4 regions of the Staphylococcus sp. FSL K6-0223 genome follow, and region 1 is predicted to be linked to each of the others. Evidence: riboswitches for the same ligand, from Rfam matches in the RefSeq annotation. Region 1 holds a riboswitch; each other region holds the start of a gene.
What was found. A riboswitch is a leader RNA that binds a small molecule or an ion and turns the genes downstream of it on or off. The one in region 1 is predicted to bind FMN.
Positions count from the first base shown of each region.

Region 2: it holds a riboswitch for FMN, as region 1 does, so the genes downstream of both, MHI13_RS06240 (ECF transporter S component) here and ribD (bifunctional diaminohydroxyphosphoribosylaminopyrimidine deaminase/5-amino-6-(5-phosphoribosylamino)uracil reductase RibD) in region 1, are expected to answer to the same signal.
Region 3: it holds a riboswitch for FMN, as region 1 does, so the genes downstream of both, ribD (bifunctional diaminohydroxyphosphoribosylaminopyrimidine deaminase/5-amino-6-(5-phosphoribosylamino)uracil reductase RibD) here and ribD (bifunctional diaminohydroxyphosphoribosylaminopyrimidine deaminase/5-amino-6-(5-phosphoribosylamino)uracil reductase RibD) in region 1, are expected to answer to the same signal.
Region 4: it holds a riboswitch for FMN, as region 1 does, so the genes downstream of both, MHI13_RS12505 (ECF transporter S component) here and ribD (bifunctional diaminohydroxyphosphoribosylaminopyrimidine deaminase/5-amino-6-(5-phosphoribosylamino)uracil reductase RibD) in region 1, are expected to answer to the same signal.

Region 1 covers NZ_JBBOYX010000002.1:15,374-19,408, reverse strand. The annotation lists gene MHI13_RS11220 (bifunctional 3,4-dihydroxy-2-butanone-4-phosphate synthase/GTP cyclohydrolase II) at 1-392, opposite strand, end outside; gene ribE (riboflavin synthase) at 404-1,036, opposite strand; gene ribD (bifunctional diaminohydroxyphosphoribosylaminopyrimidine deaminase/5-amino-6-(5-phosphoribosylamino)uracil reductase RibD) at 1,043-2,092, opposite strand; FMN riboswitch at 2,225-2,361, opposite strand; gene MHI13_RS11205 (FAD/NAD(P)-binding protein) at 2,501-3,991, opposite strand.
Region 2 covers NZ_JBBOYX010000001.1:1,248,225-1,252,259, reverse strand. The annotation lists gene MHI13_RS06255 (RecQ family ATP-dependent DNA helicase) at 1-261, opposite strand, end outside; gene MHI13_RS06250 (helix-turn-helix domain-containing protein) at 242-1,204, opposite strand; gene MHI13_RS06245 (ferredoxin) at 1,301-1,549, shown strand; gene MHI13_RS06240 (ECF transporter S component) at 1,633-2,178, opposite strand; FMN riboswitch at 2,243-2,370, opposite strand; gene MHI13_RS06235 (ATP-binding protein) at 2,616-4,035, opposite strand, start outside.
Region 3 covers NZ_JBBOYX010000001.1:975,138-979,172, reverse strand. The annotation lists gene MHI13_RS04990 (bifunctional 3,4-dihydroxy-2-butanone-4-phosphate synthase/GTP cyclohydrolase II) at 1-6, opposite strand, end outside; gene ribE (riboflavin synthase) at 18-650, opposite strand; gene ribD (bifunctional diaminohydroxyphosphoribosylaminopyrimidine deaminase/5-amino-6-(5-phosphoribosylamino)uracil reductase RibD) at 657-1,700, opposite strand; FMN riboswitch at 1,822-1,957, opposite strand; gene MHI13_RS04975 (FAD/NAD(P)-binding protein) at 2,108-3,595, opposite strand; gene MHI13_RS04970 (N-acetylglucosaminidase) at 3,891-4,035, opposite strand, start outside.
Region 4 covers NZ_JBBOYX010000002.1:294,877-298,911, forward strand. The annotation lists gene MHI13_RS12500 (ATP-binding protein) at 1-1,548, shown strand, start outside; FMN riboswitch at 1,864-2,013, shown strand; gene MHI13_RS12505 (ECF transporter S component) at 2,076-2,615, shown strand; gene MHI13_RS12510 (ferredoxin) at 2,764-3,012, opposite strand; gene MHI13_RS12515 (helix-turn-helix domain-containing protein) at 3,121-4,035, shown strand, end outside.

The sequences.
Region 1 (4,035 bases):
GCAATTAATGGGAATAAATGACCTGGGCGATTGAAGTCTTCGGCATTAGCATGATGATCTATAAGTGCTCTTGCTGTCATTGTTCTCTCATAGGCACTAATACCTGTAGTCGTATTTTTATGATCTACACTCACGGTGAAATGTGTACCATAAGCATCAGTATTATGCGGTTCCATAGCATTTAGCTCTAACCTTTTAGCAATTGAAGTATCTAAAGGTGCACATATGAGACCACGTCCTTCTTTTGCCATAAAATTAATCGTATCGTCAGCCATCCATTCAGTAATTGCGATAAGGTCACCTTCATTTTCTCTGTCTTCATCGTCTACTACAATGATACTTTCACCTTTTCGCAAAGCTTCAATAGCTAACTCAACTGTATCAAATTGCATATAAATTCCTCCTAAAAACCAAATGCACGTAATTTATCTTCTGTTAGTTCAGATTTTTGATGATTCATGATATTTTCCACATATTTAAAAAGTACATCTGTTTCTAAGTGAACTGCATCGCCCACTTTTTTATCTGATAAAATTGTAGACTTACGCGTCTCTGGAATAAGATGAATATCAAATGTGGTCTCATGAAGATCAAAGACTGTTAAACTTACACCATCAACAGTGATAGAACCTTGTTGTACCATTTGATTTAAAACATTTTTTGAAGTTTTGATTGAAATTATTTTTGAGTTAGCTGATTCATTAATTTTAGAAATCGTTCCAAGTTCATCAACATGTCCAAGAACAAAATGTCCACCGAATCTGCCATTACCACTCATCGCTCTCTCAAGATTTACTTCAGCCTGACGTTGTAAATCGGCTAGGTAGGTCTTATTTTCAGTACCTTTAATCACTTGGACTGAGAAAGCTGTATCATTAAAATCAATCACCGTTAAACATGCGCCGTTCACACTTATAGAATCACCGATATGCATATCTTCAAGAATGCGATTCGCTTTAATTTCTAAAGTTCTCACTGATTTCTCAGAACGCACGTGTTGAACGATACCAATTTCTTCAACGATACCTGTAAACATAGGCATTCACTTCTTTCGTAGTTTCAATTTTATATTTTGATTAATTAACTTGGAATAAACAATTTCAAATTGAGTTGCTTCAGGTAAATCAATGACTTGATCAGTTTTGTAAAATTGATGTTTACCTGAACCACCTATTAATTTCGGGGCTAAATAAAGAATGAGTTCATCTAAATGATGAGATTGGAGAAATTGTGAAGTAACATTTGGACCTGCCTCGACTAGCAGTTTTCCAATACCTCTTTGATATAAATCTTTTAATATAGCTGTACTATCGCATTTTTCTAAACAAATAATTTCTATATGTTTATCATTACTTTGATTTTTTAAATTTTCATTTTCAGTATAAATCCAAATAGGTGAAGCAGTATCTGCAAATAGCTGTTGCTCAAAATCAATTTGTCCTGACTTTGATAGAATAACTCTAATTGGATGCTTACCATCCTGAACTCTAGTCGTATACAATGGATCATCAGCGTCTATCGTTTTTCTACCTGTTAATACAGCATCATGCTCGTGACGCAACTTATAAACATCTTCTTTAACTTCTTTGTTAGTTATCCATTTACTCTTATCAGAATCAGTAGCTTGTTTGCCATCTAAACTTGATGAAACTTTAACAGTTAACTCTGGGATGCTATTTCTTTTAGCAGTAAAGAAGTCTTTATAAAGTTCAGCGGCATTCTCATTAAATTGAAATTCAACTTCAATACCAGCTTCTTTAAGTATTTCATCACCCTTAGAAGCTAAGGTAGTGTCTTTTACCGCATAGATAACCTTACGAATACCAAATTCAATAATTTTATTTACGCAAGGTGGTGTAGAACCATGATGAGTACAAGGTTCTAAAGAAACGTATATAGTTGCATCTTTAGCATCTTCTCCCGCCATATCTAATGCTTGTACTTCTGCGTGTTTATCACCCTTTTTCAAATGGGCGCCTAGACCGACAATCCTACCATCTTTAACCACTACAGAACCAACCGGTGGATTTATACCAGTTTGACCATCAACCATTTTAGCAAGTTGAATGGCATAATTCATAAATCGACTCAATTTATCACCTCAACAAAATAAAAAAACCTTACACCAATTTAATTAGGCATAAGGAGATTGATAATATATCTTTAAATAAGCATATTTGTTTACTATAAGACATAGTCCTACAAATTTGCTTGTCGAGTAATTATATTCTTTCTCCCATCCAGACTTTCACTGTCGGCTCTAGATTCTCACTAGATCAGCCACCAATATTATTAAATATTAGCAGGTCGCAGGCTTAATTTACTGCCGGTTGGGAATTGCACCCTGCCCCGAAAGAATTATATGAAATTGTTATTGGTTAATTGAGTGATGTAGTTAATAACTACAAATAAAATCTTACTATAATTGATTTCAAAACTCAATTTAATAGCATCAATCAAATTTTATTTATTAGTGGAATTTTATCCGTTAGTCGATAATTTACCTATTTTTCTCCATTTCTTTTTGCGTCAAATATAAGTGAGATACTGTATTCACTACTTGATCAACAATCATCTTCACACCATTACGTAATTTGTTAACACCATTTGTCATTTGACCAATGGCAATGACGTTCGTCAACGTACCATATCTTGGACTAATGACTTGATTGGTTTCAGGAATAATTTGAATGCCACCCATAGGATGTCTTTGTACAATTTGACGATTTTCAAGATTTAACATCAATTGATCATCTTCATCTAATTGTCCGAGGTGTGTTTTGGATCCTGTTGCATTAATCACTACATCAAATAATTCAGTTTCTTGATCTTCATTATTAAATTTTAAATAAAATTGATTATTGTCATGTTGAATATCTTCTAAATCTTTCTTTATTTCAAGATATCCTTCTTCAATTAACTGTATAAGTAACTTTGCAGTTCTAGGAGGCATAGGGTTTGAATTTAATTGGATCATTTTTGAGTATTTTTGATTAAATAATTCTTGATCTCTTAAACTTAAACTATTCCAAATCCAATCTAAATTCTCTTTCAAATGCTCAATGATACTTTGAAATACTCCCATTTCTGTTTCATTATTTAAATCAAATTGTAAATCTTTAATATGGTGACCAGTTCTTCTATTCACTAATTTTTGAAAATCAATTTCATAATCCTCACACTCTTTTAAAAACAAAGCAACTGCCTTATCTAGAGGTACATTACCGTAATTATTTTCCTTAATTCCATTAAAATGATCTTTAGTTAAATGAGTAAATTGTATATCTATCATCTTACCTCTTACACTAGGTAAAGAGGCTGAACGACTTGTCATTGTTATCGGCAAATTAGGATGATGTGCAGCAACATATCTCACTGCATCTAAACTCGCTAACCCAGTACCTATAATAGCAATCCTATCTGAATCATCTACATGATCTAATGTATTATATGTTGGATATGGTGTTTTGATGTATCCTTTTTTACCTTTCAAATGATAAGGATCGTGATAACTAAACGTACCAAACGTTAAAAATAAATAATCATATTCTCGCCATTCTTTATCATCTTCACATGTACATACATAATACTTTAACTTCGTATCATCTACATTTGAGTTAGTAAAGATTTCCTGAACTTTATCATTAATAATTGTTAGATTCTCGTATTGTTGGTCGTATCGAGAAAGATGTGACTTCATATAATGACCAAAAACAAACCTTGGTAAGTACTGTGGATTCGGAAAATCAAATTCGGTTTGTTGTTGATACCATTTCCAAAATTCTTCCTCATCATCTAAATTTAAACTCATTTTTTTTGAGGGCATATTTATTAATAATTCACTACTGTCATTCTGAAATGGTACACCTTGCCCCATATTTTTTGCATCATCGTACACATCCACTTTAAGTTTGGAAAAATCTTCATGTTTAACAAGTTGTCGTAAAACACTGACACCAGCTGTTCCCATACCGATTATTGCCACACGCATATTCATCATCCTTCTATTTATGTATTCAGTTATTATACCAATTA
Region 2 (4,035 bases), on a different contig from region 1:
TGAATGAATACACACAACCCTTCGTTCACCTTGAGATTTAAGTTGCATCACTTGGTCATCCATTAAAGAAATTAGCGGTGAAATAATAAGAGTAGGTTTTTGTTGCATATAAGTTGGAAATTGATAACACAGACTTTTCCCACTACCTGTTGGCAAAACACCAAGTGTATGATTGCCTTGTAATACACTTTCTATGACCTCTTTCTGACCTGGGTGAAAACTTTCATGTCCAAACCATTGTTTAAGATTGTTCTCTAACATTCATTTCACCTCTTTCTATCCCAACAATCATGAGTTTAATTTCAAAGTATGATAAATGATCAAACTCTTGTTTATATCGTTTTAATCTTTCTCCTTTATGCTCTGTATAGTATTGAGTAAATTGAAAAATATCTTTTTTTCCCACATAATTTTCGTAATTTTTCTCATAACCTTTAATAAATAATTCTAAAATATGATCTTCTATTGTATTAAGTTTAACATTCTGTGCAATTGCGATTTCATTTAAACTCAAACCTTGATGAAGATATTGTTGAGTAATAGATGTTTTATTTAATAATGATGAAAGAATAATACATTCAGACAATATAGGATAACGTTGTTTATTTTCAATTTCACTTCCTAAGGTGACTAAATTATTCAATTCTAATGTATATAATTTTGAAATAGAAATATTCTCAATCAAACTTACCTGTTGTCTTGTATACATAGGCTCATCATAACCATGCAAATAATAATGAAGGTAACACTTATTATTATTTAAACTGATTGCTTGAAATAAATCAGTCACTTCATTTTCAAAGTCTTTTATTAAATCATTTTCAATAATAGTTCCATAAACCTTTTTAACTTTATTTTGAATAATAACCTGTTGGTTCATTGGTACGAATTTAAGTTGATGATGGAGATATTGAGATATCGTCTGAATTAATAATTGAATACATTTAAAAGTATTATTAAGACTATCATAAGTGAATCGAGGATGCACCTTGATATTTAATTCTTTTATATCATTTTTATTTAAAAGTCGTTCAAATGTCTGATATTTTAATTTAGGTAAACTATGATATAATGATAAAAGTTGTTGAGAGCTCGCATCAAAAAACGTTTGATGTGACTTTTTTCCACTTAAAATATTATATATACTTTTATTAGTTTTATAATTGAATGAGTGATGTTTAACATAACTAATCATTTCTTGCATGAGTGAACTCCTCTTTTATAGAACTTTTATATCTAGAATATAATAAAATTATTTATTATGACTAGTGTAGCATTTTTATCAAAGGAGGCGAATAAAATGGCAAAGTACACAATCGTTGATATGGATACATGTATTGCTTGTGGTGCTTGTGGCGCTGCTGCACCAGATATTTACGATTATGATGACGAAGGTATTGCTTTCGTAATCCTTGACGATAATCAAGGTACTGCAGAAGTACCAGAAGAATTATATGAAGATATGGAAGATGCTCTTGAAGGCTGTCCAACTGATTCAATTAAAATTGAAGAAGAGCCTTTTGATGGAGATGCCTTAAAATTTGAATAAATCCGTAAATAAAATTGCATTACCATAATTATAATATAAAACCTCCGATGATTCCTACTAAGAAGTCATCGGAGGTTTTGATTTTATTTCAATACTTTTTTTAAACGGCGATATAGCAAGATAAAAATAATCGATATTACACATCCTTTAATAATATTAAAAGGAATAATACCAGATAAAATAATTACTTTTAAATTAGTAAATACATCACCAAGATTAAATATCATGCCATATAAAGGTAGTAAGACAAAATAATTTAAAATACTTAAAACGATAGTCATTGCAATAGTGCCGGCAACTAATCCTATAATTAGTGAACGACGAGATGAATATTGTTTACGATGACTAATAAAATAAGCTGTTAGTAAAAAACTAGCCCCTGCTAAAAAATTTGCCACAGGCCCAACAGGATCGCCAATATTAAATAAGAAATTTAATATATTTTTAATTAATGCTACAAGAAGACCAGATAAAGGACCAAAAATAAAAGTAGCTAATAAAGTCGGTACATCACTAAAATCTAATGTTAAGTATGGAGGCAAAAATGGTAATGGAAATTTCAAAAATGTTAATATGAATGCAATTGCACTCAACATACTTATGGTAATTAAACGTTTATTTTGTTGCATATTCAGTTTTCTCCTTCCATTCATCTTACTAAGAATTGGAGGATACTTTTACACAACAAAAAACCTCCACCTTCTCCCATCCAGACTATACTGTCGGCTTCAGATTTACACTGAATCAGCCACTTCCATTGAAGCGGGTCGCAGGCTCAAATTACTGCCGGTTGGGAATTACACCCTACCCCGAAGATGAATTATTGAATTTATCATTTAAAATTTATATTACATGAATAACTCCTTCATTGCAATATCTCTGTTTATTTATAAAAATGAGAGATATGGTTCATCAATTTCGTCGACTGATTTTAAATTAATATGAAATGAAATATGATATTAAAAAAACTATAGATATAAAAACGCTCTTCAAAGTTTTATCTTTAACTTTGAAGAGCGTAATCTCAAATAATTTGGATATTTAATCTTATTTTGTCGAAAGTTAATTATTTAGAATCTATAGAAGGTTTAGGTAATTTAATAATAAAGGTTGTGCCTTTATTCACTGTACTTTCTACAGAAATAATTCCGCCATGCTCTTGAATAATCATCTTACTAATAAATAATCCTAAACCAGTTCCTTGTTTACCTCTAGTTCTAGAAGCTTCTACTTTATAAAAACGATCAAATACATGATCAAGATGTTCGGGAGCAATGCCGCTACCTGTGTCTTTTATATTTAAAATTTGATACTGACTATCTTTATTAGCAGTAATCGTAATTGAATCTCCAGGATGTGTATAGCGTGTTGCATTATCAATTAAGTTTGTGAGTACTTGATCAATTCGATCAGCATCGTAATTCCATAAATCATCTTCATTAATATTTGGTAACAAGTCTATGTTTAGTTCTAAATCTTGTGCTTGTTGACGATATTTAAGTTGTATTTTACGTAATAATGGCATTATAGGCTGTATTTCTTTATTAATGGCTAATCCTTCCGCATCCATTCTTGCAACATTTAAAAGCTCGTTGACAAGGCGATTAAGTCGTTTTGTTTCATCTAATACAATTGATAGTGATTCTTTGATTTCGTTAGGTTCTGTTACAATGCCATCGACTATCGATTCAGTATAACCCTGTAATAACGAAATCGGTGTACGGAGTTCATGGGATACGTTTGCGATAAAATCTTTTTTCATTTGATCAAGATTATGTTCATTTGTCATATCTCTTATGATGATTACAATCCCGCTACGACCATCTTGTTGAATACGATCAATATAGCTCATTATAAACACATAATACTTAGAGTTTATTGTATATTCATTAAACTCTGTACCTTTTGAATGAAATGTGGCATTAATTTGATTTTTAATTTCTGAATAAATAGATTTATCAATTGTCGGTAGTATTTGGTCTGCCATTTTGTTAGATAAAATAATTTCACTTTTATCATTTAAACCCACTACACCTTCAATCATAGAATTAAATAAACGATCACGAATATTTTTTTGAGTAGATAAAGCTTCAATGTGTTCTTGAATTTTATAACTCATATTATTAAACGTATAAGAAAGTTCACCAATTTCATCTTTCGTATTTACTGTTGTTTTTTGAGAGTAATCTCCATTCGATACATTGATTGCCTGTGTACTTAATTTTCTAAGTGGCTTAGTGATACGATTAGATAAAAAGAACGCAAAAATCGTTGAAACAATTAAAAATACAATGGCAGTAATTAAAATAATAATGGTAATTGCATTATTAGTATCTTCAATTGTTTTTAAATCTTGATATATAAATACGCCACTAAACTTAGCATGTTTACGATTTTGAGATTGCATCGGATATCCTAAAAGAATATAAGAATGGGATGCTCCTTTTTCACTTATTGTGACGTTTTGTGTGGCAGATTTCCCTGTA
Region 3 (4,035 bases), on a different contig from region 1:
TTTCATTTAAGCCCCTCCTAAAAACCATATGCTTTTAATTTATCAACTGATAAATCAGATTTATTTTTACCAACTATACTTTCAACATATTTAAATAATACATCTGTTTCAAGATGAACTTCATCGCCCATTTTTTTATTAGAAAGAATCGTTGAACGTCTTGTTTCAGGAATAAGATGGATATCAAAACTATGTTGATGCAAGTCAAAAATTGTTAAACTTACGCCATCAACAGTAATAGAACCTTGCTTAACCATTTGTTTGATGACCGAGTCCGATGCCTTAATAGATACAATGCGTGAATTAGGCGTTTCTCTGATATTTATAATTGTTCCTTTTGCATCTACATGACCTAATACAAAATGTCCTCCGAAACGTCCACTACCTGACATTGCACGTTCAAGATTGACTTCATCATTTTCTTTAATATTAGCTAAATAGGTTTTATTTTCAGTACCTTTAATCACTTGGACAGAAAATTGATTTTGTTTAAAATCAATGACTGTTAAACACGCACCATTTACGCTTATAGAATCACCAATATGCATATCTTCTATAATTTTTTGACATGAAATATCTAATGTCCTTACGGATTGTTGAGTGCGAATACGCTTTACAGTACCTATTTCTTCAACGATACCTGTAAACATTTATCTTCACTTCTTTCGCAATGTCATTTTAATATTTTGTTGAATAGACTCGGTAGAAATCACTTCAAATTGTGGCGCATTAGCTAAATCAATGACATTATCAGTTTGATAAAATTGATTTTTTCCAATACCGCCTATTATTTTCGGGGCATAATAAATAATAAGATGGTCTAAATAATTAGATTGGAGAAATTCTGAAGTTATATGAGGCCCAGCTTCTACTAATAATCTGCCAACACCTCTTTGATATATATCAGATAAAATAGATTTTAAATTACATGTTTCTAAATATATTATTTTTATATGATGACTTGGACTTTTTAGTTCATGATTTTCAGTATAAATCCAAATTTCACTTAATTGATCGTGAAATATCTGTTTTGAATAATCAATTTGACCTCGCTTAGATAGTATGATTCTTATTGGATGTTTACCATCTTGAATACGTGTTGTATATTGTGGATTATCCGCTTCAAGCGTTCCATTACCAGTTAATACGGCATCATGAGTATGTCTTAAACGATATACATCTTGTTTTACAGCTTTATTCGTAATCCATTGACTTTGTCCACTATCAGTCGCTTGTTTCCCATCTAACGAAGTCGAGACTTTTACTGTAATTTCAGGGATTTTATGTTGTTTTGCTTTGAAGAAATCTTCATACAAAGCAAAAGCTTCTTCTGAATATTGATATTCAACTTCAATACCTGCCTTTTCAAGAATGATATCTCCCTCAGAAGATAACGTCGTATCTTTTACAGCATAAATCACTTTACTAAGCCCATGTTCAATAATTTTATTCACACAAGGTGGTGTTGACCCATAATGTGTACAGGGTTCAAGAGAAATATAAATGGTGCCGCCTTTTGCTTTATCTTGTGCCATATCTAAAGCCTGAACTTCCGCATGTTTCTCTCCTTGCTTTAAATGTGCACCTAGTCCCACAATACGCCCATCCTTCACAACAACTGAGCCAACAGGAGGATTAACTCCAGTTTGTCCCTTCACCATTTGTGCTAATTGAATTGCATATTTCATAAATTCACTCAATTTATCACCTCTAAAAAAACCCCATACCTGTTTCACAGGCATAGGGCATGTATATACTTAAATAAGCGTACTACAATTTTTATATTGTGCATGCTTATACATCATTCAGTAATGATGTGATTGATTCTTTCTCCCATCCAGACTTTTACTGTCGGCTCTAGAGTCTCACTAGATCAGCCACTTAATAAATTAAGATTAAGTGGGTCGCAGGCTTAATTACTGCCGGTTGGGAATTACACCCTGCCCCGAAAGAATACGTATGAAATTGTGATTAAATTTGAGTCATCGTAGTTTAGTACTACATATATCATCTTACATTTATTTTTGGAAAATTACAAATAAAGAATTTCAATTTGATTTTTAAATTTAACTCTTAAAGAGATATTTATTCATTATTGTGTAAAGCATTATACTGTATGATCAAATTCTTTTCGAATTTCATATAAATAATCCACTGCACTTACCGCTTGATTAACAATCATTTTTACTCCATTCCGCAATTTATTTACTCCATTAGTGATTTGTCCAATAGCAATCATATTATTTAAAGTACCATATCTTGGACTAATCACCTGATTTGTTTCTGGGATAATTTGTATTCCACCCATAGGATGGGCTTGAACAATTTGTCGATTTTGAAGATTTAAGATAAATTGATCATCTTCATCTAAATCTTTTAAATGTGTTTTAGAACCTGTTGCATTAATAATAATATGATGTGGATACCATTGTTCATCATTTTTAAATTTTAAATTAAATAGTCCATTTTTATGTACCACATTTTCTAAATCCTTTCTAATCACTAATGAACCATCTTTTATTAATTGCTTGATGAGTTTTGCAGTTCTTGGAGGCATAGGGTTTGAGTTAAGTTGAATAATTTTAGTGAAACGTTTATCGAATTCAATTTGATCTTGACGACTAAAACTATTCCAAATCCAATTTAAATTTTCTTTGACATTCTCTATTAATGTTTGGAATATACCTATCTCATCTGGATGTTCTAAATCATAATTTAAATCTTTAATCGTATCTCCTGTTCGGCGGTGAACCAATTTCTGTAAATCAATACCATTTAAATCACACTCTTCTTTAAATAAATCGAATGCTTTCTCTAATGGCACATTTCCAAAGTACTTATCTTTAATATCATTAAATTTAGATTTTGTTAAACATTGAAACTCAATTTTTTTCATGTTTCCTCTTACGCTAGGCAATTGAGCAGAACGACTCGTCATTGTGATAGGTAGTTTAGGATGATGAAACGCTACATAACGCACTACATCTAAACTAGCTAATCCTGTTCCAATAATAGCAATATCATCAGATTCTTGTACATCATCTAAAGTATTATATGTAGGGTAAGGAGTTTGAATATAACCTTTTATACCTTTTAAATGATAAGGATCGTGATATGATAAAGTACCTATAGTTAAAAATATGTAATCATATACTTGACAATGCTTCATATCTTTAGACGTACAGACATAATATTTCAATGTGGTTTCATCTATATTTGAATTAATGAAGACTTCTTGTACTGGTTGTTTAATGACTGTAAGGTTATCATATAATGTCTCATAATTTGATAAGTATGATTTCATATAATGGCCAAAAACAAATCTTGGTAAATACTTTGGATTTTTAAACGTAAAATCAGATTGTGTTTGATACCATTTCCAAAACTCTTCATCATCATCTAAATTTAAACTCATCTTTTTAGTGGGTAAGTTAATTAATAATTGACTACTATCATTTTGAAAAGGAACACCCTGTCCCATATTAAATTCATTATCGTAGACATCGACTTTTAATTGCTTAAAGTCTTTATGTTTAACGAGTTGTCTAAGTACACTTACACCTGCTGTACCCATGCCTATAATTGCTACTCGCATATTTAACATCATCCTTTTATATATTTGTATTATGTTGAATATTATCATATTATACCAATACGATTCTCGACTTCAAAATGTTTCACTATTAACACGATGATCCATTTCAAAACATAAATAATCATGTGTAACTATGTTAAAATTTAGATATTGAGGTGACTAAACAATGAAATTTTTATTAAAAACATTAATTGTTTTTATCATTGGATTTACTTGGGCTTCAAGAAAAAACAAAGCTGAATAAATAAAAAAACCAACATCATCTAATTAAAGATAATGTTGGTTTTTATTTTGATTATTGATGTTTTTGATCATCTTTATAAACATATAGCTTGAAGTATTTACCTTCTGTTTTCATTTCTTTATAGAAATCAGCAATAATTTCCGCATTACTTTCAGCCCATTTAATATCAGTCGCATATTGATGTTCACCAGGATTC
Region 4 (4,035 bases), 280 kb from region 1:
GTAGATGGCCCTGGTGGTTTAATCATTATGAATAATTTTAATGATAAACCACACGCATCATATAATAATACGAAAACTCAAATGCTCAATGAAATTAAAAAGAGCCCTAAATTTAAAAGAGTCTTCAATAACGGCGAATTTGAAACTCAAAACGTCACAATTAAAAATAACGGTAATACACAATCATATATACTATTAGGTTATCCAATGAAACCACAAGAAGATGCTAGTAGTAAGCATAGTGGCGTGTTTATTTATAAAGACTTAAAATCTATTGAAGATACAAATAATGCTATAACTATTATCATTTTGATTACTGCAATTATATTTATAGCAGCTAGTACAGTATTTGCATTCTTCTTATCTAACAGAATTACGAAACCCTTGAGACAATTAAAGACACAAGCACAAAAAGTTTCTGAAGGTGATTATAGTCAAATATCTTCCGTCTCTACTAAAGATGAAATTGGCGACTTATCAAGAGCTTTCAATAATATGAATTACGAGATTCAAGAACATATTGACGCTTTATCATCATCTAAAAGTATTCGTGACAGTTTATTAAACTCCATGGTCGAAGGTGTATTAGGTATAAACGATCAAAGAGTCGTTATCTTTTCTAATAAAATGGCTGATGATATCATCCATTTTATTGATGATTTTTCAAAAGAATCAATCGAACAACAAATCGAAAAAACGTTTGAATCCAAAGGAACTGAATTTCTCGAAATAGAAATTAGTACGCGTTATTACGTCTTTATCACAAGTTATATCAATCGTATTCAGCCGAATGGCAGAAGTGGTATTGTAGTGATTATTCGTGATATGACAAATGAACATAATTTAGATCAAATGAAAAAAGACTTTATCGCTAATGTATCACATGAATTACGCACACCCATTTCCTTATTACAAGGTTATACAGAATCAATTGTTGATGGTATAGTCACTGAACCAGATGAAATTCGTGATTCGCTTGGTGTTGTATTAGATGAATCTAAGCGATTAAATCGTCTAGTTAATGAATTATTAAATGTTGCACGAATGGATGCTGAAGGTCTATCTGTTGAGAAAGAAGTACAACCAATAAAAAATCTTTTAGATAAAATGAAAGCTAAATACCGTATGCAAGCAGACGATTTAGGATTAACGATGGAATTTAACTCTGGCAATGATCATCTTCTATGGGATTATGACATGGATCGAATGGATCAAGTTTTAACTAATCTCATTGATAATGCATCAAGATATACACAACCAGGTGACACAATTGCAGTAACTGCAAGTAAAGATGAGCAATATAATATTTTATATATTAGCGATACAGGTACAGGTATTGCTCCAGAACATTTACAACAAGTGTTTGACCGCTTCTATAAAGTTGATGCCTCACGTAAACGTGGTAAGCAGGGAACTGGTTTAGGTCTCTTTATTTGTAAGATGATTATTGAAGAGCATGGTGGACAAATTGATGTAAAAAGTGAGCTCGGTAAAGGTACCACATTTATAATTAAGCTCCCTCAACCTAAAAATAATGAAGCAGAGTAAACAAAATTTTAAAATACGAATTCGATGTGCATCTCATTAAGTCGGAGATATACTCTAACTTTTGGGGTGCATTTTTGTGTTTCTAATATGTTCTAACTTCACATCAACGTTAAAGTTTCATTTTTGGTTTATAGAAAATTAGGTCAATTGAATGATTTGATGAAAGGAAGCACTTTTATATTGATCGAATATCTTTTTGATAATAAATAACTAAGTACTTTATACTAACGATTTTATTTTTTGATAAGAAAGCAGAGTCATTGAGTTTATCACCTTTATCGTGTAATATAAAAATTAAATAAAAACATTATCAATATTCATCTTCGGGGTAGGGTGCAATTCCCAACCGGCAGTAAATTTAAGCCTGCGACGAAATAATTCGATAACACACGTAGTTGTCATATTATTTCTTGATTCAGTGAGATTCTGAAGCCGACAGTATAGTCTGGATGGGAGAAGATGGAGGTTTTTTGTTGTGCAAATTTCCTCCTTTTCTAAGCAAGATGAATGGAAGGAGAAAATTAAATATGCAACAAAATAAACGTCTTATAACTATAAGTATGTTAAGTGCGGTTGCGTTTGTATTAACATTTATAAAGTTTCCGCTACCATTCTTACCACCATACTTAACGTTAGATTTAAGTGATGTGCCAACGTTACTTGCTACTTTTTTATTAGGTCCCATTGCAGGTATTATTGTCGCATTCATTAAAAATATCTTAAACTTTTTATTTAACATGGGAGACCCTGTTGGGCCTGTAGCAAACTTTTTAGCCGGGACAAGTTTCTTATTATCAGCTTATTATGTATATAAAAACAAACGCTCAACACGCACTTTAATTTATGGTCTAATAGTTGGTACGATTGTAATGACTATTGTACTTAGTATCTTAAATTACTTTGTATTACTTCCATTATATGGAATGATATTTAATTTAGGAGATGTCGTTAAGAATCTTAAAATTGTAATTGTTTCCGGTGTAATACCGTTTAACATTATCAAAGGTATCATCATTTCAATTATCTTTGTTTTACTATATAAAAGACTAAAAAATATTTTAAAATAAATAAATGCTCTTGATTCTAAGTTATCTCAAAATATCTTAGTATCAAGAGCGTTTTTGATATCATTCTTAAATAAAAATGAGGCAAGTAGTAATCAAAAATAAAAACTCGAATTCCTAACAATTATAATTAAGAATTCGAGTCAATTTATTATTCAAATTTAAGCGCGTCACCATCAAATGGTTCGTCTTCAATTTTAATTGAATCAGTAGGACAACCTTCTAGTGCATCTTCCATATCTTCGTATAACTCTTCAGGCACTTCTGCAGTACCTTGGTTATCATCAAGGATTACGAAAGCAATACCTTCGTCGTCGTAATCATAAATATCTGGAGCTGCTGCACCACATGCACCGCATGCTATACAAGTATCCATATCAACGATTGTATATTTAGCCATTTTCATTCGCCTCCTTTGATAAAAATGCTACACTAGTATTACTAATACAATTGTAGACATCGACATTTTTCATTTCAATATATTCGTTTTATAGAGTGAGGGTTTAATTTGTACGATATATTATCTTATGCTATTGATCATGCATTTAACTACAAAACAAATAAAAGTATTTATAATATTTTAATAGGCAAGAAGTCTCATCAAACTTTTTTTGACGCTTCGAGCCAACAACTTTTGTCATTATATCATAGTTTACCCAATTTAAAATATCCTACTTTTGAGCGATTTATACTACAAAAGGATGATTTTAATCATAAATTAGATATCAAAACGCATCCTCGATATACATATGATAGTTTAACCCGAACATTTAGTTGTATACAACTACTTATCCAAACATTATCGAATACTCGTGAAGATTCTTTTAAATTTATTCCAGTAGTTCAAAATACTTACGTACAACAGAAAGTGAAACAGCTATATAATCATATCAAACTCTCTCAATTGGAAGCGTCATTTATATCAGAAATATATTCACTATTCGACGCAATAGAACGTCGCAATAATAAGAATGTGCTACATTACTATCTACAAGGGTATGAGGAACCTATGTATACTCGTCAGCAAATTAGTTTGATAGAGGATATAAAGCAATCTGAACTATTTGAATTAGAGATGAATCAACTGATAGATTTATTAGATGAGATTGAAGACGAATCTAATTATCCTATACTATCTCACACAATTATCTTACCTCAGTTGTTAAATCAAACTTTTCTAAGTTATCAAAAATTACTACACGGTATGAATATGAACGAAATAGCAGAACATCAAAACGTTAAAATAAATACTATTGAAGATCATGTATTGGAAATATTTATTAAAGGTTATCAGAATGATTACAACACTTATGTCAATCAAAAAGAAATTGATCAATTTATTCAATATTATGATCATCACATAGGCCTAAGATTAAGAGAATACAAACAAGCATTTGAAGACTTAACTTATTTTCAAATAAAA